2 regions of the Herbaspirillum sp. GCM10030257 genome follow, and region 1 is predicted to be linked to the other one. Evidence: predicted binding sites of a transcription regulator. Region 1 holds the regulator's gene; the other holds the start of a gene.
What was found. Region 1 encodes NrdR, which represses ribonucleotide reductase genes. Its sites were predicted from a motif close to CACNANATNTNGTG; they were not measured.

Region 1 (10,714 bases):
TTGTGACCAAACCTTTGCAATTGGTGTCGATCATGGTCTCCCAGTCTTCCAGCGAGGCTTTCTGAGCAGGCTCGGTCCCGAGCGCAAGGCCGGCATTGTTGACCAGTACATCGATGTCTTTCCAGTCCTGTGGCAGATCGTCGATTGCCTGCGTAATCGACACCTTGCTGGTGACGTCCATTTCGATCGGGAGCAGGGACGCGCCAAGTTCGGCGGCAATCTTGTCAAGTCGGTCGCGGCGACGGCCGGTTGCGATGACCTGGTGGCCATGTTTGGCGAATTTGCGTGCCATTTCTTCCCCGAAGCCTGAAGTTGCCCCGGTAATCAGCACGATCATGGTATTTCCTTCTCTGCAAAAACGTTACGTTGGCAAAATTGTAGCCGAAAGGTGAACGTCCAATTCCAATTCGGGGAAAAAGGTTTGCTAGCGATCCTTGCCACATTTGAGACGCTACTTTACAATTTAGGTCCATTTCGTCTCACGTAACTGGCGAATGCCGGGCGCGCAGCTAGTCGCGATTCGGCTAAAAGGTGGAAATCCACCGGGGAACGTGGGATATCAATAGCCGTTCGCCTGGGCAGCCCAAATGGAATGCACGACTGAGGCTGCCTGTCTTCTTTCTATTGGCCCCTCATTCGATTTCGGCAAACCCACTTTGCATCCTTAATCGATTGGAGTTTTCATGTTCACAAAAGACCATACCATTGCCAAAGTCGACCCCGAACTTTGGTCCGCCATCCAGCAGGAAAACGCGCGCCAGCAAGATCATATCGAACTGATCGCGTCCGAGAACTACACATCACCCGCTGTGATGGAAGCTCAGGGCTCCCAGCTGACCAACAAGTACGCCGAAGGCTATCCGGGCAAGCGTTACTACGGTGGCTGCGAATTCGTCGACATCGCCGAAACGCTGGCGATCAATCGTCTGAAGGAGTTGTTTGGTGCTGAAGCGGCAAACGTGCAGCCAAATTCCGGCTCGCAGGCAAACCAGGGCGTGTTTTTCGCGATGCTGAAGCCGGGTGACACCATCATGGGCATGTCGCTGGCCGAAGGTGGTCACCTCACGCACGGCATGGCGCTGAACATGTCCGGCAAATGGTTCAACGTGGTCTCCTACGGTCTCAATGAGAAGGAAGAGATTGATTATGAAGCAATGGAGCGCCTCGCACGGGAGAAGAAGCCGAAGATGATCATTGCCGGCGCATCTGCTTATGCGTTGCGTATCGACTTCGAGCGTTTCGCAAAGATCGCTAAGGAGGTCGGTGCTTATTTCATGGTCGATATGGCGCACTACGCTGGCCTGATCGCTGCCGGCGTGTACCCTAATCCGGTCCCGCACGCCGACTTCGTGACCTCGACAACGCACAAGTCCCTGCGCGGTCCGCGCGGCGGCGTCATTCTGATGAAGGCCGAGCACGAGAAGGCCATTAATTCCGCGATCTTCCCAGGTATCCAGGGCGGCCCGCTGATGCACGTCATCGCTGGCAAGGCGGTCGCATTCAAGGAAGCGTTGTCGCCTGAGTTCAAGGCTTACCAGGAACAAGTCGTCAAGAACGCTGATGCGCTGGCGAAAGCGCTGATCGCACGTGGCTTGCGTATTGTGTCCGGCCGCACTGAATCGCATGTGATGCTGGTCGATTTGCGCGCCAAGAAGATTACCGGTAAGGAAGCTGAAGCTATCCTTGGTTCGGCACACATGACCTGCAACAAGAATGCGATTCCAAACGATCCGGAAAAACCATTTGTCACCTCCGGCATCCGTCTCGGCAGTCCGGCGATGACGACACGTGGCTTCAAGGAAGCCGAGGCGACCAAGGTCGGTAATCTGATCGCTGACGTACTCGACAATCCGCACGATGCCGCAACGATCGAGCGCGTGAAGGCGGAAGTCAGGAAGTTGACCGAAGCGTTCCCGGTTTACGGTTAAATTCCGATGACCGGTTCCGGCCCTGAATTGCAATCAGGGCCCGGACCGGTATGACTGGCCATAATCGTTTCGCACATGAGGCCGGTCGCCCAGTCTGCTGCTAACGTGTTCTAATGGTGGTGGTAGCAGGGCCGGCACGCCGGGCGCTTTCCATTGCTGAGTTGATAATTTTGTATGCGATACTAGCGGCTACGATTTCCGAATACGTTAGCACTCTTCACCACAGCCGCCATGAAATGTCCCTTCTGTCAGCATGAAGACACCCAAGTCATCGACACTCGCGTGTCCGAGGAAGGGGATACCATACGCCGGCGACGCCGTTGCGCTCACTGCGATAAACGCTTCACTACCTATGAACGCATCGAATTGTCGATGCCGGTCATCGTCAAGAAAAATGGCAGCCGTACCGATTTCGACCCCGCCAAACTCCGCGCCAGTCTGATGCTGGCTCTTCGCAAGCGGCCTGTCTCTGCCGAGGCAGTCGATGCAGCAATTCACCGTATCGAAGAGAAACTTCTGTCTAGTGGCTCCCGCGAAGTGGTGTCCGGTCACATTGGCGAACTTGTCATGCGCGAACTCAAGCGTCTAGACAAGATTGCCTATATTCGTTTTGCTTCCGTTTATAAAAGCTTCGAAGATGTGGCTGAGTTTCAGGACGCCATCGCCGAAGTCGGTCCTGAACGCAAAACCCCCTCCAAGTAAACATTTTGCTGCCGCTTCCAGCGCATCTTGCCGCTAAAAATATTGCCATATATATAATTATCAAATATATAATATTGTCTTTCGGGAAGTAACAATTCATGGCAAGGAGGGGGCGGGATGGTGAGACAGAAGCATATAGTTGGCTTCTCGTTGATTGAGGTATTGGTCGCGGTACTGGTTCTCGCGTTGGGCGTGATCGGCGCGGCCGGTATGCAGTTGACCGCCATGCGTACCGGTCATCAGTCCGGCCTGCAAACGATGGCAGTTCAGTTCGCTGCCGAACTTGCCGACAAAATGCGCGCCAATGACGGGCAGATGAAGAAGAACGATGCAGACAATCCCTTTATCGGCATAAGTTTCCGGCATTCAGTCGAGGGCACCCCGACCACACCCTCCAAGTTGTGCTACAGCGCGAGTTGCGATAGCCGTGAACTTGCGGATTTCGATATCTACGAATGGAAGAAGCGCCTCGCTGCGACGCTGCCGGACGCGCGTGCTGTCGTATGTCGCGATGCGCAGCCTTGGGATGACGCACAGCATTCGCTCACATGGGAATGCCAGGGAGGTGCTGGCGCAGGTGCGTCAGTTGTCATCAAAGTCGGGTGGCAGGCAAAAAATCCAGATGGCACGCTGGTCAGAAACGCTTCCAAGGAATTCCCGCCTACCGTGGCATTCACTGTGGAACCCTATATTCAATGAGGGCAACTCGATTGCATGCGCTCGGCCCGCAATGTCGCGACGCCGGTCGACAACAAGGCCTGACCTTAATTGAGCTCATGATCTCCATTACGCTTGGATTGCTGGTTGTCATGGCGGCGACGGCATTGCTGTTGTCCGCAAAATCGGGCTATATCGCCCAGGATGACGATGCGCGCATGGATGACACTGGCCGTTACGCGGTTGAACTGATGACGCGCGCTGTTCGACAGGCCGCCTATGTCAACTGGGATCGGCAGGAGGCACCTGCGGTAGTCAGGCCGGAAATGAGCCCAAGCCTGGAGGGCCTTGATGCTCACCGACTGAAGTCCAATACACCCGGCATGACATCAGCGCTTGCGGCGGCGGTAAATGGCAGCGATATATTGTCTGTCCAGTTTTTTGGAGCCACGGATGGCGCTGTCGTCAATTGCGCCGGCTTTCCCATCCCTAACCAGGAGCGCAGCGCCAGCATCTTCTATGTGGCGGAAGATTCGATCGGTGAGCCTCAGTTGTACTGCAAGTACCAGGGAGACAGCAGCTGGAGGGCGGAAGGCGTCGCACGCGGGGTTGAAGCGCTTCAGGTGTTGTATGGGGTGGATATCGATGAGGACGGGCTACCCAACAAGATGCTGAATGCGGCTGCAATCAATGCACTCGATTCCGCGATGGCAGCCGGAGACATAAGTGACGCCGCACGCAATGCCAAAACATTCTGGAAGAAAATATCAACTGTGCGCATCGCCGTGCTGGTCCGCGGCACCAATAACTCACGTGTCCAAGCAGGTAAAACTAAAACGGTCTACGACTTGTTCGGTGACGAATATTCAAGCATGCATGCGTCGAATGACAAGGGTACACATCTGAGCGAAACCGATTTTCCCAAGAGCGTCAGGCAACGGCCGCGCAAAGTCTATACGGCGACGGTGCAACTGCGTAACCAGGCATCAGGCAGCGGCGAATGAGGGCAACGGACCTGAGCTTAGCGGCGCTGTGCCGTTACAGCGACTACATTACTAATCCACGGGAGCAGGGGGCTTCACTCGTCGTCGCCCTGATGATGCTGGTGGTGACGATGCTGCTTGGTATTTCTGCTGCACAGATTGCCCTGCAAGGCGAAAAGATTTCCCGCAATGACCGTGACAGACAGGTGGCGCTGCAAGCGGCGGAGGCAGCGCTCATGGATGCCGAGCTTGACATCGAAAGTTCGCCGGATGCCGCCAAATCACGTAGCGCCTTGTTCGCGTCGGACAATATTCTGGCGTTCCCCGAGGCCGGATGTGGCTCCGGCCTGGGCAGTACCAACCTCGGACTTTGCGCCGTTGCAGCAGAGACAGCGACTCCCATGTGGCAGAGCGTCGACTTCCTAAACGATTCCAGTGACGCTAGTTCAGTCCCCTATGGCCGCTTTACCGGCTATGTCTTCCCATCAGGTAAGGGAGCGCTGCCTGCAAAACTTCCCCGATACATCATTGAGCCGATGATGTTTTCTTACAAAGGGCATGGGGCCGAGAAGCCGGAAGTGTTCTTTCGCGTCACCGCAATCGGATTCGGCATGCGAGAAACCACGCAGGTGGTCTTGCAGACCTTTTACAGAAAGGCTGGTAAATAGATGGCCAGGGTAATCTCACTGGACACAGGTGCAATCACGATGCGCTGTGCACTGGGAATCGTATTAACGGCAATTGCCGTTGATACCGTCGCTGCGAATCCAGAGGTCAAGATGGCTAGTGGGCCTCTGTTCAATGGCCGCGCAAATATTCATCCCAATCTGCTGCTCAGCCTGTCAGTGGAGTTCCCCACGGTAGGTGTCGCCTACCGCGGAGACAAAGGAACTTATAACCGTACATTCGAGTACGTGGGTTATTTCAATCCGAAAAAATGTTATCAATACAAGGGCAGCAAGCGTAATCCAGGAAACGACCCGGATACCTACTACGAAGACCAGTACTTCATCCCCGACAAGAATGCCGACGCCTTGCATGAGTGCGGCAATGCCACCTTTAGTGGCAACTTCATGAATTGGGCAGCATCTTCAGCGATCGACATGGTGCGTTACGCGCTGACCGGCGGTGACCGAATTCTCGATACGGACCAGCAAACCATATTGCAGCGCGCCGTACTACGGGATAGCCCGGAAACCAATTTCTACGCACACAACACCTATTTTCCACGGCGTACGCTAACCATGGGCGGCAATGCCAGTGCGCCCGGGATGGTAACTCCGTTCGATGTCAAGACCTTGTACATCGTCTCCTGCCGCAACCGTATCCTGTTCAGCGAAGTGAGCAGTGGAACGGTGGACAGCAAGGACGCGAGCAAGTATTGCACTTCCGTCTGGGATGGCAATGGCAGCCTTCCGAAGCTGGCAACGGACAAGAAGCTGGGAGATTATCTGGTCAGGGTCAAGGTGTGCGACGACGAAGAGGGGCCGCAACGCACCGACCTTTGCCAGAAATACGGGAATGCCTATAAACCCGTCGGCCAAATCCAGCGTCATGCCGAGAAACTGCGTGTCGGCGCAATGGGCTATTTGCTGGACGACAGTGTGCAGCGCTACGGCGGTGTATTGCGGGCGCCAATGAAATATGTGGGGCCGCTTCGCAGGGATGCGCCGGATTTTCTTGCAAAGGACAACGATCTGCGCGAATGGGATCCGGTTTCCGGACGCTTTCACAACAATCCTGAAGTCCCTTCGGATCGGGATGGCAAGCCCAACAGCGGCGTCCTCAATTACCTGAACAAGTTCGGCCGTTCCGGCATTTACAAGAGCTACGACCCGGTCAGCGAGCTTTACTACGAAGGTATCCGCTATTTTCAGGGAAAGGGTCCGACCCCTGAGGCCACAAGCGGGATCGCCGATAGCATGAAAGATAGCTTTCCTGTGATAACGACATGGAAGGATCCGGTAATTGCTTCATGCCAGAAAAACTACATCCTCAATATTGCTGACGTCAACACCCATTGGGATCGTTTCATCCCGGGGAACAAACGTACCACTTATGCAACCGCTACTGGCGTAAGTGATGCGCATGATGTCGCACGTGCGGTGGAATCCGCCGACGCGTCGACGCCGGCGCTAGACGTTGTCGAATGGACGCGCCTTGTGGGCGAAATGGAGAGTGACGCCAGTGGAAGCTTCGGCAATCCAAGCAAAAATTCCGCACTCGCAGGCCTTGAAGCAAAAGACACCGGATCTGGCGGACATGGAACTTATTACATGTCGGGCCTTGCATACTGGGCAAACACTCACGACATACGCTTGGACAAACCAACGCGCGTAAAGACGTTTGTGATTGATGTCGACGAAGGCGGAAACGGCTTGATCGATGGCAGCAACCGCAGCACCAAGCCGCGTGACAGCCAGCTTTACCTCGCAGCCAAATATGGCGGCTTCGATGCAAAGACCAAGGACAATAATCCTTTCATTACGCTGGATGCAAATGGACAGCCGGTCTCTGGAAGCTATGCAGAATGGAGCAACGGTAAAACGCCCGCTGCAGTTCCCAGAAATTATTTTCTGGCAGGTCAGCCAAAGGAAATGATCAGTGCGATCGGCAAGGTCTTTGCCTTGCTGTCCGGAAGTGGGGGGACGATTTCGGGCGTATCGGTGTCAACTTCCCGTATTTCCACCGACGGAGCCTATGTTTTTCAACCGGGCTTTGATGCGGCAAGCTGGAGCGGTAGCCTGAAAAAACTCAAGCTGGCACTGGGTAGTGATGGGGTCGTGCATATTGCGAATACCGCAGAATGGGACGCCGGAGACCTGCTGACCGGAACAGCAGTAACAGCGCCGAGTCCTGCGCCCGAGAAGCGCAAAATATTCACGTCAGCTCCGGCTCCGAGCGGAGGAATCGCTACAGTCGAGTTCAAATGGAGCGAGCTGACCGACAGTCAAAAGATAGTGCTGAATACGTCGCCGACAAGTGGACAGGCAGACGGGCTGGGCAACGATCGGGTCGATTATCTACGTGGGAAACGCGAACTGGAAGTCGACCGGCCAAATGGCATCTTTCGAACAAGGAAGCGTGTACTGGGTGACATCATCAATGGCAATCCGGTCTATGTCGGTGCACCGTCGACAAATGTCCAAGGCAGCGGCTATCAGGACTTTTACAAGAATCATGCCGAGCGCGCCAGGGCAGTGTATGTCGGTGCCAACGACGGCATGCTGCATGCCTTTGATGCGTCCAGCGGCGCGGAATTGTTTGCCTATGTACCCAATGCCTTGCTCCAAGGCCTGAACCGCCTCACCGCCCCCGAATACCAGCACCAGCCATACATGGACGGTGCAATCGCAGTGGGCGAAGCATATGCCGGCAATGCGTGGAAAACCGTGCTGGTGGGTGGCATGGGAGGTGGGGCGCAAGGCGTATTCGCGCTGGACGTCAGCGATCCTTCCGCGTTCGCGGAAGGAGGCAAGGTGCTCTTTGAATTTACCGACATCGCAGATCCGGATATTGGAAACGTCACCGGTCTACCTGGCATTGCCAAATTCCGCGTCGGCATGAAGGACGGAGTCCCGGAGTACAAGTATTTTGCCGTCGTCGCCAGCGGCTTCAACAACTACCTGAACGATGGCGCTGACAAGTTCAATAACGATGCAGCGGGCTCGCTGTTTCTCCTGTCACTTGACAAGTCGCCAGCTGCCAAATGGCAGATCGGGGTCAATTACTTCAAATTCCGTACACCCGCCACCGAAGCCGGCCTGCAAAATGGCCTGAGCGCACCTGCATTGGTTACCGGGGCCGATGGCGCAGTCCGCTATGCATATGCCGGCGACCTTCAGGGAAACCTATGGAGGTTTGACTTCACCGGCACAATGCCGTGGACCAGCGCCCTTGCGGGGACCAAGCCATTGTTTGTCGCTAAAGATGGCAAGGGCAATCGCCAGCCGGTAACCACGCAGCCACGCGTCGTCTTCGCTCCCGAAGGTGGCTATGTGGTGCTGTTCGGAACCGGAAAATTTGTCGAAAACGATGACGTGGCCACGGGAAATTTTTCGACACAGACGTTCTACGGCGTATTGGATACATTGAAAGACAACTATGCGATCGGCGGCAGGACTGAACTGTCAGAGCGCAAGCTGGAGAAGGCAGGTGGTGCGTTCGCGATTACCGGTTCGCCTGTCGCTTACGACGCTGGGAGCGCTGGGGGCAAGGGCTGGTTTTTCGACTTTATGGAATCGGACAAAACAGGTGAACGCAGCGTCACCAACCCGATGGTCATCAACGGCTTGTTATTCTTCAATACACTTATGCCCGGGTCGGACCCATGCGATGCTGGTGGCGGACGCAGCTACGTGGTCAATACCCTCAGCGGCATTCCGGCCAATGGTAGTGTCACCGGCCAGCTTTCCACGGTTGGCATGCTAAGTGCGCCGGTGCCTTTTGAAACGGCGACAGAAGTTGGGGATCGCAACGCGGTTGGCAGGCGCACGCTCAGGAAAAAATATTCTATCGTGAACTTTGGCACCGGCAGCGGCTCTTCGTCTGGCACGACTGTCAACAGCTACGGCGCTCCCGGAGAGAAGGTGGAAGCAGCGCTGCCGGCAGGACGGTTCAGCTGGCGTGAAATTCCAAATTGGCAGGAACTGAGCAATGCGACCGCGAAGAAATAAGGTCGCCAGAATGAAGAACTACGACACCTCGCGCCAATGCGGCTTTACCTTAATCGAATTGATGATGGTTGTTGTCATCGCTGGCATCCTTGCGGCAATTTCCTATCCGTCTTACCTGGAATCGGTTCGCCGTACCAAACGTGCGGAAGGGAAGGCGGCTTTGGCGGAAATCTTGTTGCATCAGGAACGCTACTATTCGCAACACAATACTTACGTTGAGTTTTCGGCGACATCGGCTAACAAGGATTCGTTCAAATGGTATTCAGGCAGCAGTGCCGCCAACAGCGCCTATGAACTCGCGGCGACGGCCTGCGGTGATGAGGCCATCGTCAACTGTGTCAACCTTACTGCCAAACCGGGAACTGCGCTCGTTGATGGCCATTTCAGCGATCCAAAGTGCGGTGAGCTAGGTATGTCGAGCAATGGTAAAAGGAGTCCTGAAGATGCCGACTGTTGGAAGTAACTGCAAGTATGGTGATGAATACGGCCTCTGCACATGCCGTATTCATCATGCACACCGTTCACATGCAGCGCGTGATGTCCGATGTTTGCACGTCAACCTGGTACCGCAAAGGGCAGCCGGGTTTTCCCTGGTTGAATTGATGACGGCCCTCGCTGTGGCGGCGATTCTGCTAGGTCTCGCCATTCCTTCGTTTGCCGAACTGATTCAAAACCAGAAAGCGAGCGCGACGGTCAATGACTTTTTATCGGCCATACAATTGACACGCTCGGAGGCTATACGACGTGGAATGCGTGTGGATCTTGTCCCTGTCGGCGACAACTGGGCGACCGGGTGGACCATCTTTATTGATGAGGACGGAGATCAAAAAGCCGGTGCGGGTGAGCAAATCATCTACACTCATGCACCTGTGCCACCGGGTATGTCGGTCAGCTCTGCCTTGACGGACCAGTCACCGCTCTACCTGGCCTATACCGGCACTGGCCGAAGCAGGACCAATCTTGCCGGCGGTCAGCAGCTTCAATTTGGCTCTTTTACTTTTGAGCTTGGCAATCAAAGGCGCAAGATTTACCTGAATGCTTTGGGGCGACCACGGGTCTGCAGTCTAAAAGCGGGCGAAGCAAGTTGTTGACTAACGCCGCCTGTCTAAGGAGTCGGGCGGGCAAGCCAGCGGCAAAGGCCGCTCGCCGCAGGGAGCATGGTGCAAGCTGCGGCGCCGGCCGTATGGCACGATAGAATGTCGCTTTGGCCATGTACTGTATGGCTCACCAATAATCGGAGCGGCATTTCCGTGGATATAAACAACGACCAGCAAGGCATGATGTTGGCCCTGGAATGGGCAGCCAAAGGCATGCTGACAACTAATCCGAACCCAAGAGTAGGCTGCATTATCGTTAAGGACGGACGCGTGATCGGAGAGGGCCATACCCAGCCTCCCGGACAGGCACATGCCGAAGTGCAGGCCCTGAACGATGCCGCCCGTCGTGGCAACAATGTGCGCGGCGCGACAGCTTATGTGACACTGGAGCCGTGCAGCCACTTCGGCCGTACACCGCCTTGTGCCGATACGCTGATCCAAGCCGGTATTGGCAAGGTAGTGGCCGCGCTCGGCGATCCTAATCCCCTCGTCGCGGGGCAGGGCTTTGCCAAACTTCGCGCTGCGGGAATTGAAGTGGTATCCGGTGTATGCGAAAAAGAAGCACGCGAAATGAATATTGGCTTCTTGTCCCGGATGCAGAACGGCAAGCCTTGGGTTCGCATGAAATCAGCAGCCAGCCTTGACGGTCGTACCGCACTCCATAACGGGTT
Region 2 (10,714 bases), on a different contig from region 1:
CTGCACCACGCCGACCAGCGCTTGGCCGGGTGTCAGGGAGCCGACGACTTCCTCGCCGACGGCTTTTTCCTTCACGCGGGCGATGAATTCGCGGACCGCAGGCAGAGCGACGTCCGCCTCAAGCAGCGCGAGCCGTACTTCGCGCAGCATTTCCGCGGTATTCGATTCAGTCAGACGCGCTTCACCGCGCATCGTTTTCACAACTTTGGCTAGCCGTTGGGTCAGGTTATCGAGCATGGGTTAGGGTATCTCTGGATATTTCTGGAAATGGAAGGTCGCTGCAAGAATGGAAACAGCAGCGGGGAAGCCATCATTTTACCCGATGGCGCTCTTTGGTCTGGTGTTGTCAAGGTCTGCAGCACCGGACTGAAAATGCCTGAATGCAAACTTCGCCAACCCCTGTGTCATGGTGTCCTGCATCGTCTCTGTGCGAGATTCCGCATCTGGCGGACAGGAATGTCCGGCAAACCGCTCTATGGATAAACCGGACGATCATGAGTTCGGGCTTCAAGCCGTGGATTGCCTTGCTGGCGAAATCAATCGGTCTTCTCGCGAGGATATTGCCCTGCATGGCACAAAGCCTGCGTTGGCATAACACACAACTCCGACACAACTTCGCACAATCACACCGCGAGTCTTACACGCGGGTAATATGTGGTCTGCAGCACGCGACGGCAAGGCCGTCGATTTCAACCTGGATGACTGCCGACTAGACGAGCACATGAATACGGCCAAGCAAAAGGCAAGACTATTTCTGGCAGTTGCCGGCGCATGCCTGATTGTCATCGCGGTATACCTGCTCGGTGCAAGCAAGGCCCGCAATGACATACATGCCGCCGGCGACCGGCAACTGCAGATTATCGCCCTCGACCTGGAATCGATGCTTGAGCGTTATGAGACCCTGCCATTTACGCTGGGAGTGAATCCGGAAGTGGTGCAGGTGTTGCTGCAGCCTGCCGACCGCGCCGCGATCCAACGGCTCAACCTGCTGCTTAAGCTGATCCAGCGACAGGCGAAAGTCAGCGCCATTTATCTGATGGATCGGGAGGGCAATACGCTCGCGGCAAGCAACTGGGACGAGGCGATGACCTTCGTTGGAAAAAATTTTGCGTTCAGGCCGTATTTCCGCGACGCGGTTCGTGGAGGGGCAGGACGCTTTTATGGCATTGGAAATGCCACCGGCGAACCAGGATATTTCATCGCACAACCGGTCTATGCTGACAGCATGCACAGGCGGGCGGCCCCGATCGGGGTGATCGCAGTCAAGATCGGTCTGGCGGAATTCGAGCAGACCTGGCGCAGCAGCCAGGAACCGATCGCGCTGGCGGATCGCAGCGGGGTAGTCTTTTTGAGCAACCGTCCGGACTGGCGCTATCACAGCATGACACCGCTCAACGAGCAGGCACAAAGGCATCTGGCGGGCACCCTGCAATACGCAGCCCAAACCATCTACCCGATTGCATCCCTGCCCAGAAGCGCGCGAGCCGGATTCGGGGATCATGTCAGCAAACCTGTCGGCCGGCTGGGATGGCAGTTGATGATGTTTCCCGCGCAGGCAAGGATACATCGTGCAGCCCTGCTGTCCGCGCTCGGTGCCTTTCTGGTGCTGGCGGCGACGGCAATTGGCTATTGGGCGGTCCATCAGCGCCGCCGTCGCCTTGAAGAACGGCAGCAGTCGCGCAAGGCCCTGCAGCAGGCGGCAGAAGAGCTGGACAGAAAAATTGTCCAACGTACCCAGGAATTGCTGCAGGCGAACCAGCATCTCGAATCCCGTTACGCCAAGCTGCAGGAAGCCGAACATCTGCTACGTTCGACCCAGAACGAGCTGGTGCAGGCAGGCAAGCTTGCAATGCTCGGCCAGATGGCAGCCGGCGTCACGCACGAACTCAATCAGCCATTGGCAGCGATCCGGGCCTTCGCGGACAATGCTGTGACGTTCCTGACACGCGGACAAGCCGACAAGGCAGCTGAAAATCTCGGGCATATCAGCTCGGCCAGTGCACGCATGGGCGCCATCATCGGGCAACTCAAGGGCTTTGCCCGCAAGAGTCACGACACGGCCGCCGCGGTAGCGACGGTCGATCTGGCGCAATCGATTCGCGCATCGGCCATGCTGCTGGAAAGCGAATTCCGCCGTCATGACGTGCGGCTCGACATGGACATCGATACCTCGGCGGCGGTGCTGGGAGACGCGGTACGTACCGAACAGGTGCTGATCAACCTGTTGCGCAATGCGCTCGACGCGGTGGAAAACGCAGAGCAGCGCACGGTTGTCGTGTCGCTCGACCGTCAGGAAAAAGATGCGCTGGTGCGGATCCGCGACTCGGGTCCCGGCATCCCGGAAGATGTTGCACAGCATCTGTTCGAACCTTTCTTTACCACCAAGCCTTCTGGTAAAGGTCTCGGCCTTGGGCTCGCCATTTCCTCGTCCATCGTGCAGGCAATGAATGGTCAACTAAGCGCATACAACCTGCCCGAAGGCGGCGCCGAATTTACGGTCAGGTTGCCGCTGGCGGCCGATCAGCATAATGAACACGGAGGAGCACTTGCCAATGCAGGAAGTCATACTGATTGAAGATGAACAAACGGTGCGTCTGGCGACTACCCAGACGCTGGAACTCGGTGGCTTCCAGGTACAGGCCTGCGAAAGCGCCGAGCGGGCACAGAGCATATTGCAGCCCGGCTTTCCCGGAGTCGTGGTGACGGACGTCCGCCTGCCCGGCAAATCCGGACTCGATCTATTGTCGGAAATCGTAGCCGCCGATGCGGATTTGCCCGTGATCGTTGTCACCGGTCATGGCGATGTCGACATGGCGGTAGAAGCCATGCGTGCCGGCGCTTACGACTTCATCGAAAAACCCTTTGCCGCAGAACGGCTGGTGGAAACGGTACGGCGGGCTCAGGAAAAACGCCGCCTCGTGCTGGAAAACCAGCGACTCAAAGCAGCATGGGCATCCCATCCCGACATGCCTGCGCTGATCGGAGAGTCGGCGGCGATCGAACGTGTGCGCACGCTGATCCGTGCGGTCGGTCCGACCGCCGCCGATGTCCTGATCAATGGCCAGACCGGTTCCGGAAAGGAAGTCGTTGCCCGTCATTTGCATGCAGCCAGCGGACGCAAGGGTCCTTTTGTCGCGCTCAATTGCGGCGCTTTACCCGAGGCGATGTTCGAAAGCGAAATTTTCGGGCATGAGGCTGGCGCTTTCACCAGCGCGCAGAAGCGGCGCATCGGCAAGCTGGAGTATGCCAATGGCGGCACGGTATTTCTCGATGAAATAGAAACGATGCCGCTGGCGCTGCAGGTCAAGCTGTTGCGAGTGCTGCAGGAGCGCAGGCTGGAACGGCTCGGCGGAAATGATCCGATCAGCATCGATTGTCGGGTGATTGCAGCCAGCAAGGCCAATCTGCTCGACTTGAGCGCGCAGGGAAAGTTCAGGGAAGACCTGTACTACCGTATCGGTGTCGTGAGTATCGACCTGCCACGTCTGGTCGACCGGCGTGACGACATTCCGCTGCTGCTTGCCCATTTCGTGCAGGGGGCGGCGATTCGCTACCAGCGTCCGGTGCTGGCCTGGACCCATGCGCAGATCGCCCAATGGAAAGCGCGGGACTGGCCCGGCAATGTCCGGGAGTTACGCAATTTCGCCGACCGCATGGTGCTCGGCGTGCTCGATCAGCCCGGTTCCCTGGAAGAGCCGGCGACGATGGCGGCGAATACACTCCCGCAGCAGGTCGACGCCTATGAGCGCATGCTGATCGCCGATGCTCTGACTACCCATGACGGCAACGTCGCGGCAACCGCCGACCATCTTGGTGTGCCGAAAAAGACCTTGTATGACAAACTAAAAAAGTATCAGCTGCCGACCGGAAGGGCGGTCGATGAGAAAGTGACATGACAAATAGCATGACAGCTCGGACAGACTGGCGCGCGCTTGCGACAGTAGCGTAAGCGAGGCAACAGCTTGCCGGGTTGGCGGCCGGACATGGTGTAAACTCAGGAGTCTGTCCATAACCGTCCTTGCGCGATGCACATCACCTTTTTTGTATTGGCAGCGCTGCTCTACGCGACTTGCGCCGTTTTGCCTTCCCGGCAACGGATTGCCATTTCCGCCGGGACTGCGGTCGGCTGGCTACTGCATGGCGGTGCGCTCTGGGCTGACATGGTCCAACCCGGATCGCTGCGTATCGGGTTTGCCTTCGTACTGTCCGCCACGCTCTGGATTTCCGTCGCCGCGTACTGGCTCGAGAATCGTAACTTCTCGCTCGATAGCCTGCGCGTAATGGTCTTGCCCACGGCTGCCGTCGCTGTCATCCTGCCCGGTCTGTTTCCGGGTAGCCTGATTCCTCTCGAGGGCAAATCATCATTGTTCCCATGGCATGTCGTGATTGCCATTCTTGCGTATAGCTCGCTGACCATCGCCGCCTTCCATGCGGTACTGATGGCGCTGCAGGAGGCGCAACTGCACGCATCCCCTGGCGAAGCGCGCGGCCGCTGGCTGGCGCGCGCCATCGACCGGCTGCCAGCGCTGCTGACCATGGAGAAAATTCTGTTCCGCATGATCGCTTTTGGTTTCGCACTGCTGACCATGACGGTCTTATCCGGTATCGTGTTTTCAGAACAACTGTTCGGCATACCGATCAAGTGGGATCACAAGACCATTTTTACCCTGTTGTCATGGATACTGTTCGGACTGCTGCTCGCTGGCCGGTTCTGGCGTGGATGGCGCGGCAAAATGGCCTTGCGCTTTACCCTGACTGGATTTGCGACCCTTTTGCTTGCGTATGTCGGTAGCCGCTTCGTCCTGGAAGTGGTGTTGCATCGGAGCCTGGCATGAAGTTCCTCCTTTGGGCGGTGATTATTGTCTTGGTCGTGATGTGGATCATGCGCGAAAAAAAGGTCAGCGGCGCCGTGCGCGATGCGCAAAAAGGCACCGGACGAGAGGCGCTCCCTGAGCCGCAGCCGATGATACAGTGCGCGGAATGCGGTCTTCACCTGCCGGCATCCGAAGCGCTGGCAGGTCCGCACGGCATGATTTTTTGCAGCGAAGAACACCGGTTGCGACATGCCGGTCGTTGACTTGCGGGCAATGGCAACACGCATGTCGGCGAGCCGATGATGGGCACCGTACTGCAGCGGCGGGAAAGCCGCGAAACCTTTTGGCGCACCCTGCAAACCTTCTGTGCGACGCGTGTTGTGATCACGGTGGTGCTGCTTGTCTATTTCGGCATCAACGCATTCCGCGAATCGCAGGTCGGCAATGGCTATGCCGAATGGCAAACCTGCCTGCTCTATCTTGTGCTCGCCTTCGGTTTCGGATCGCTCTCCATCTATGTACAGCGGCGCTTCATGTTGCAACTACTGGCGCAACTGGTGGTCGACATTAGTGCGATTTCGATTTTGTACATTGCCGCCGGTGGCGCGCGCAGCGGCCTGGCGATTCTTTACCTGTTTCCATTGTCCGGTGCGGCGGTCCTGGCGCCGCTGGTGCCGGCGCTGTTCTTTGTCTCCATCGTCACGCTGATCCTGCTGGGCGAAAGCCTGTACCAGTTACTGTATTCAATGGTGGATACCTCGCCTTCTCAGGCGGGCCTCTACGGCGCTGCATTTTTCGCCGCGATCTTTGTCATCAACCGCCTTGCGGCCAAGCTGATCAAGCAGGAAGACCTTGCGGCACAGCGAGGCAGGGACCTGCAATTACAGGAGGCAATCAATCGCCTGGTGATCGCGGACATGAACGATGGGATTCTCGTGGTTGGTGACGACACGGAAGTTTTCGCCGGTAATCCCGCTGCCGAACGCATGCTGGGCATGTCGGTTGCATATGGTCAACCACGCTACAAACTGACCGACCGCGAGACCCTGACACCGATCGCCGATGCCTTCTTTGCATGGCAGCAAGCCGCCGTTGGCCGCACAGCAGATGACGGATCGTCCACTTATGTCAGGGTGAAGCCGGGCGACGATATGGGAGTGACGCGGCCAATGTTGACGCGCGATCGTCGGCGCGACCTGCATACACATCTGAAATTGCGCTTTGCTTCGGTGAAGAGTGCCGGTCTCAGCAATGACCGTACCGTGATTTTCCTGCAGGACGTCAGCGAAATCGAAAACCAGGCGCAGCAACTCAAACTGGCATCGATGGGCCGTCTGACCGCGAGCATCGCTCACGAAGTGAGGAACCCCCTGTCGGCGATCTCCCATGCGGCTTCCCTGCTGAGCGAAGACCTGGTCCAGCCGACCGAAAAGCGTCTGCTCAATATCGTCAGCGACAATGTGGTCCGACTGAATCGCATGATTGAAGACATTCTGAAACTGTCTCGCAAGGCGCATACGCAGGCCGAGCCGCTGCAGTTGGCGCCCTTCCTGTCGGAAGCGGTGCTCGAACTGCGGGAAACCCACAAACTTGCGCCCGACATGATTGCCGTCGGTCCGATGGACAACGCCCGGGTTTGGTTCGACCCGCTGCATTTGCGCGAGGTAGTCATGAATCTGTTAACCAACGCACTGCGCTACGCCAGCGGACGGTCTGGGAGTATACGTCTGCTGGCGGTGTCGCCGACTTCCGAGCGTTTCGAGTTGCATGTGCAGGACGATGGGCCGGCCATCACGCCCGAAGTGAGGGCGCATCTGTTCGAACCGTTTTACACTACGTCCAGCAAGGGGACCGGACTGGGGCTATATGTCGCCCGAGAACTGTGCCTCAACAATGGTGCGATGCTCGATTATGAATACCGGATGGATCTCTCCGGTGATGGCCGCGACGAGCCGAGCGGACGTTTTGTGATTACCTTCGCCGTATAGCGTGCCGGGTACAGCGCCTGGCACACCAATGATTGATATGAATATTATCCATGACAGCACCCCGTATCCTGGTTGTCGATGATGAAGCTGACCTGCGTGAACTGCTAGAGATCACGCTGATTAAAATGGGGCTGGATGTCGATTGCGCCGACTGTTTGGACGCGGCACGCCGGCTTTTGCAGCAAACCGAGTATGCCCTGGTCCTGACCGACATGCGCCTGCCCGATGGACTGGGCATTGAACTGGTGCGCGAAGTCGCCTCTCTATATAAGAACACACCGATTGCCGTGATCACTGCTTTCGGCAGCACGGACAATGCCGTTTCCGCCTTAAAAGCGGGTGCGTTCGATTATCTGACCAAGCCGGTCGCGCTCGATCAGTTGCGCCAGATGGTGCGGTCGGCGTTGCGGATCCATACGACCGAGGCCGGTGGTTCTGCATCGGGCGTCTCCGCGACGGGAGGCGATTCCTGTCTGGTCGGCCAGTCCGTCGTCATGCGCGACTTGCGTGCGCAGATTGTGCGCCTTGCGCGCAGCATGGCGCCGGTGTCAATCACCGGCGAATCGGGCAGCGGCAAGGAATTGGCGGCACGCGATATCCATGCGCACAGCGCCCGGGCCGACAAGCCTTTCATCGCCGTCAATTGCGGTGCTATTCCGGAGGCGCTGATGGAAGCCGAGTTTTTTGGCTACCGCAAAGGCGCCTTTACCGGTGCAACCGACGATCGCGACGGTTTTTTCCAGGCTGCGAACGGCGGCACGCTGATGCTCGACGAAGTCGCCGACCTGCCACTCGCCATGCAGGTAAAACTGCTGCGCGCCATCCAGGAACGCCGGGTGCGCAAGGTCGGCGCCACGGTCGAAGAGCCGGTTGACGTGCGTATCATCAGCGCGACGCACCAGAATCTGGCCGAATGCGTGGAGCAGGGAAGATTCCGTCAGGACTTGTTTTACCGGCTCAATGTCATCGAGCTGCGCTTGCCGCCATTGCGTGAACGGCTCGACGATATCGGCTTGCTCTCCGATGCCATTCTTGCGCGCCTGGCACTTGGCGGTACGCCTGCGGTATTGAGTCCCGCCGCACTGAATGCCTTGCGTGCCTATTCATTTCCCGGCAATGTGCGAGAACTCGAGAACGTACTGGAGCGCGCGATGGCATTCGCCAACGACAGTGCCATCGAGGTGGAAGACCTGGCACTGAAGCAGACCGGTCCGGGAGCTTCAGCGAGCGTGCGCCCCGCCACAGCCGCCGCGTCTTTGTCGGGACAGCCCGAACCTGTCTTGATTCCACCGGCACCGTTGCCGGTGCCGCCGGTGCCGCCGGTGCCTGTGGGGCCGAAAATGGACGTGGCCGACACCGCGGAGGGGAGCAACGATGATGTGTGTACGGCCCAATCCGGTAACGACTTGCCTGCGTCGCTTCCCGACTATCTCGACCAGGTCGAGCGTGAAGTGATCTGTCGCGCGCTCGCCAAAACGCATTTCAACCGGACCCAGGCCGCCGAACTCCTGGGCATCAGCTTCCGCCAGCTACGCTATCGCATGCAGCGCCTGTCCATCCACGAACCCGAATCATGAACCGATTCCAGATTGATGCCGACGGCTGGTCTTCCGGCGTGGAGCGCCAGCCTTCACCCAACTTCGATCCACGAGCACCCGGTACCGTGGTGGACCTGCTCGTGATCCACAATATCAGCCTGCCGCCGAGCCAGTTTGGCGGACCCTATATCGCCGATCTGTTCGGTAACCGGCTCGACTGCGATGCGCATCCGTACTTCGATCAATTGCGGGCGTTGCGGGTGTCGGCGCACTTCCTGATCCGGCGCGATGGGCATGTCATGCAATTTGTGTCGGCGAACGATCGCGCATGGCATGCCGGCGCGTCCAACTTTTGCGGCCGTGAGCGCTGCAACGATTTCTCGATTGGAATCGAGCTGGAGGGCACGGACTTCGATCCCTTTGAGGATGCGCAGTACGATGCACTGGCTGACCTGACCTCTGCGCTTGAGGCTCGTTATCCGTTAACCGCCGTTGCGGGACATGAACATATTGCGCCCGGACGTAAAACCGATCCCGGTCCGCACTTCGACTGGGACCGTTTCCGCAAGTCCTTGATTCGAAACAAGTGCGTTTCCATCACACAATCGAATCTGCGTTTTCCAGCTTGAAGCGAGGAAAAGTCAACCCTGTTTACGCAGGAAATTTGTTGTGCATCCCATAAAAAAGATATTGCAACATCCTAGGCCAGCCACTAGAATTAGTCTCAATCACAGCGGGAACCACTAGATGTAGTAGTTGCTCTAACGGGTGCTGTGAGTCCCTTACAGGGCTGTTCAAGTAGTTCATTAGCGTAATAGTTGTTATGTAGCGGGTGGGCAGTGAACAGCTCTCCCCATTAAATGCAAGCCGTGCGGAACGATGCCAGATGTCAGGCAGAGACTCGTTCGCGCCATAAATGCATGGTTTGCACGAATACGTGAACGCTGCCCGCATGGGGTGTTCTAAATCAATAACCATAGACAACAGCTGCACGGCTGTCGCGTTACGTCAGGAGGCAAGATGCTCGCAAATCAAGAAATCAATCAAAAATCCACCGCCGAATTCGGTCTGATCCCTCCGCATGCTCCTACCTCCGCTTCCACAGCCAACATGAACGTCAACCTCGGCGACTACAAAGTCATTCGCCGCAACGGTGCGGTCGTCGGCTTCGAGCCGTCCAAGATTTCGATCGCCATGACCAAGGCTTTCCTCGCCGTGAACGGCGGGCAGGGCGCGGCATCGGCGCGCGTGCGTGAACTGGTCGAACAGCTGACGAACGGCGTGGTCTCGGCATTGGTGCGTCGCCAGCCGGCAGGCGGCACCTTCCATATCGAAGACGTACAGGACCAGGTTGAACTGGCGTTGATGCGCTCGGGCGAACATGATGTGGCCCGTGCCTACGTGCTGTACCGCGCCAAGCGGATGGAAGAACGTGCGCAGCAGCAAGCCGCCAAGCCGACCGACGCACCGCAATTGCATGTCACCGAAGATGGTCAGCGTCGTCCGCTCGATCTCAACCAGGTCCGCGACCTGATCACCGCTGCCTGCGTCGGCCTCGAAAAGCATGTTGACGCGGAAGCGATCCTGGCTGAAACGGTCAAGAACCTGTACGACGGCGTGCCGGTCGAGGAACTGCACAAGTCCGCCATCCTGGCTGCCCGCGCGCTGATGGAAAAGGACCCGGCCTATAGCCGCGTGACCGCTCGCCTGCTCATGCACACCATCCGTAAGGAAGTGTTCGGTCAGGAAGTTGCACAAGCCGATGCCGCTGCACATTACGTCGAATACTTCCCGAAATACATCAAGAAGGGAATCGAAGCCGACCTGCTCGATACCAAGCTGGCCCAGTTCGACCTGAAGAAACTGGCTGATGCACTGCAACCCGACCGCGACCTGCAATTCGGCTACCTCGGCCTGCAGACTCTGTACGACCGCTACTTCCTGCATATCGAAGGCACCCGCATCGAAATGCCACAGGCTTTCTACATGCGTGTCGCGATGGGCCTGGCACTGAACGAGATCAACCGCGAAGCCCGCGCGATCGAGTTCTACAACCTGCTGTCGTCCTTCGATTTCATGAGCTCGACACCAACCCTGTTCAATTCCGGTACACAGCGCTCGCAACTGTCGTCCTGCTACCTGACCACGGTTGCCGACGATCTCGACGGGATCTACGAAGCCATCAAGGAAAACGCGCTGCTGGCTAAATTCGCTGGCGGCCTGGGCAATGACTGGACGCCGGTGCGTGCACTCGGCGCCCATATCAAGGGCACCAACGGCAAATCGCAGGGTGTGGTTCCCTTCCTGAAAGTCGTGAACGACACCGCCGTCGCCGTCAACCAGGGTGGAAAGCGCAAGGGCGCAGTCTGTGCCT

Region 2: ACFQUU_RS13810 (ribonucleoside-diphosphate reductase subunit alpha) is a predicted target of NrdR. The motif match lies at 9,082-9,095, and genes of this name have one in related genera.

Annotation. Positions count from the first base shown of each region.
Region 1 covers NZ_JBHTDH010000003.1:432,588-443,301, reverse strand. The annotation lists gene ACFQUU_RS06755 (SDR family NAD(P)-dependent oxidoreductase) at 1-337, opposite strand, end outside; ZMP/ZTP riboswitch at 474-587, shown strand; gene glyA (serine hydroxymethyltransferase) at 684-1,928, shown strand; gene nrdR (transcriptional regulator NrdR) at 2,160-2,630, shown strand; gene pilV (type IV pilus modification protein PilV) at 2,748-3,329, shown strand; gene ACFQUU_RS06735 (PilW family protein) at 3,326-4,291, shown strand; gene ACFQUU_RS06730 (PilX N-terminal domain-containing pilus assembly protein) at 4,288-4,938, shown strand; gene ACFQUU_RS06725 (pilus assembly protein) at 4,939-8,946, shown strand; gene ACFQUU_RS06720 (type IV pilin protein) at 8,957-9,409, shown strand; gene ACFQUU_RS06715 (GspH/FimT family pseudopilin) at 9,495-10,037, shown strand; gene ribD (bifunctional diaminohydroxyphosphoribosylaminopyrimidine deaminase/5-amino-6-(5-phosphoribosylamino)uracil reductase RibD) at 10,197-10,714, shown strand, end outside.
Region 2 covers NZ_JBHTDH010000008.1:5,886-16,599, reverse strand. The annotation lists gene ffh (signal recognition particle protein) at 1-237, opposite strand, end outside; gene ACFQUU_RS13845 (ATP-binding protein) at 722-2,575, shown strand; gene ACFQUU_RS13840 (sigma-54-dependent transcriptional regulator) at 2,553-3,896, shown strand; gene ACFQUU_RS13835 (inner membrane protein YpjD) at 4,026-4,835, shown strand; gene ACFQUU_RS13830 (PP0621 family protein) at 4,832-5,077, shown strand; gene ACFQUU_RS13825 (nitrogen regulation protein NR(II)) at 5,114-6,802, shown strand; gene ACFQUU_RS13820 (sigma-54-dependent transcriptional regulator) at 6,853-8,379, shown strand; gene ampD (1,6-anhydro-N-acetylmuramyl-L-alanine amidase AmpD) at 8,376-8,969, shown strand; gene ACFQUU_RS13810 (ribonucleoside-diphosphate reductase subunit alpha) at 9,361-10,714, shown strand, end outside.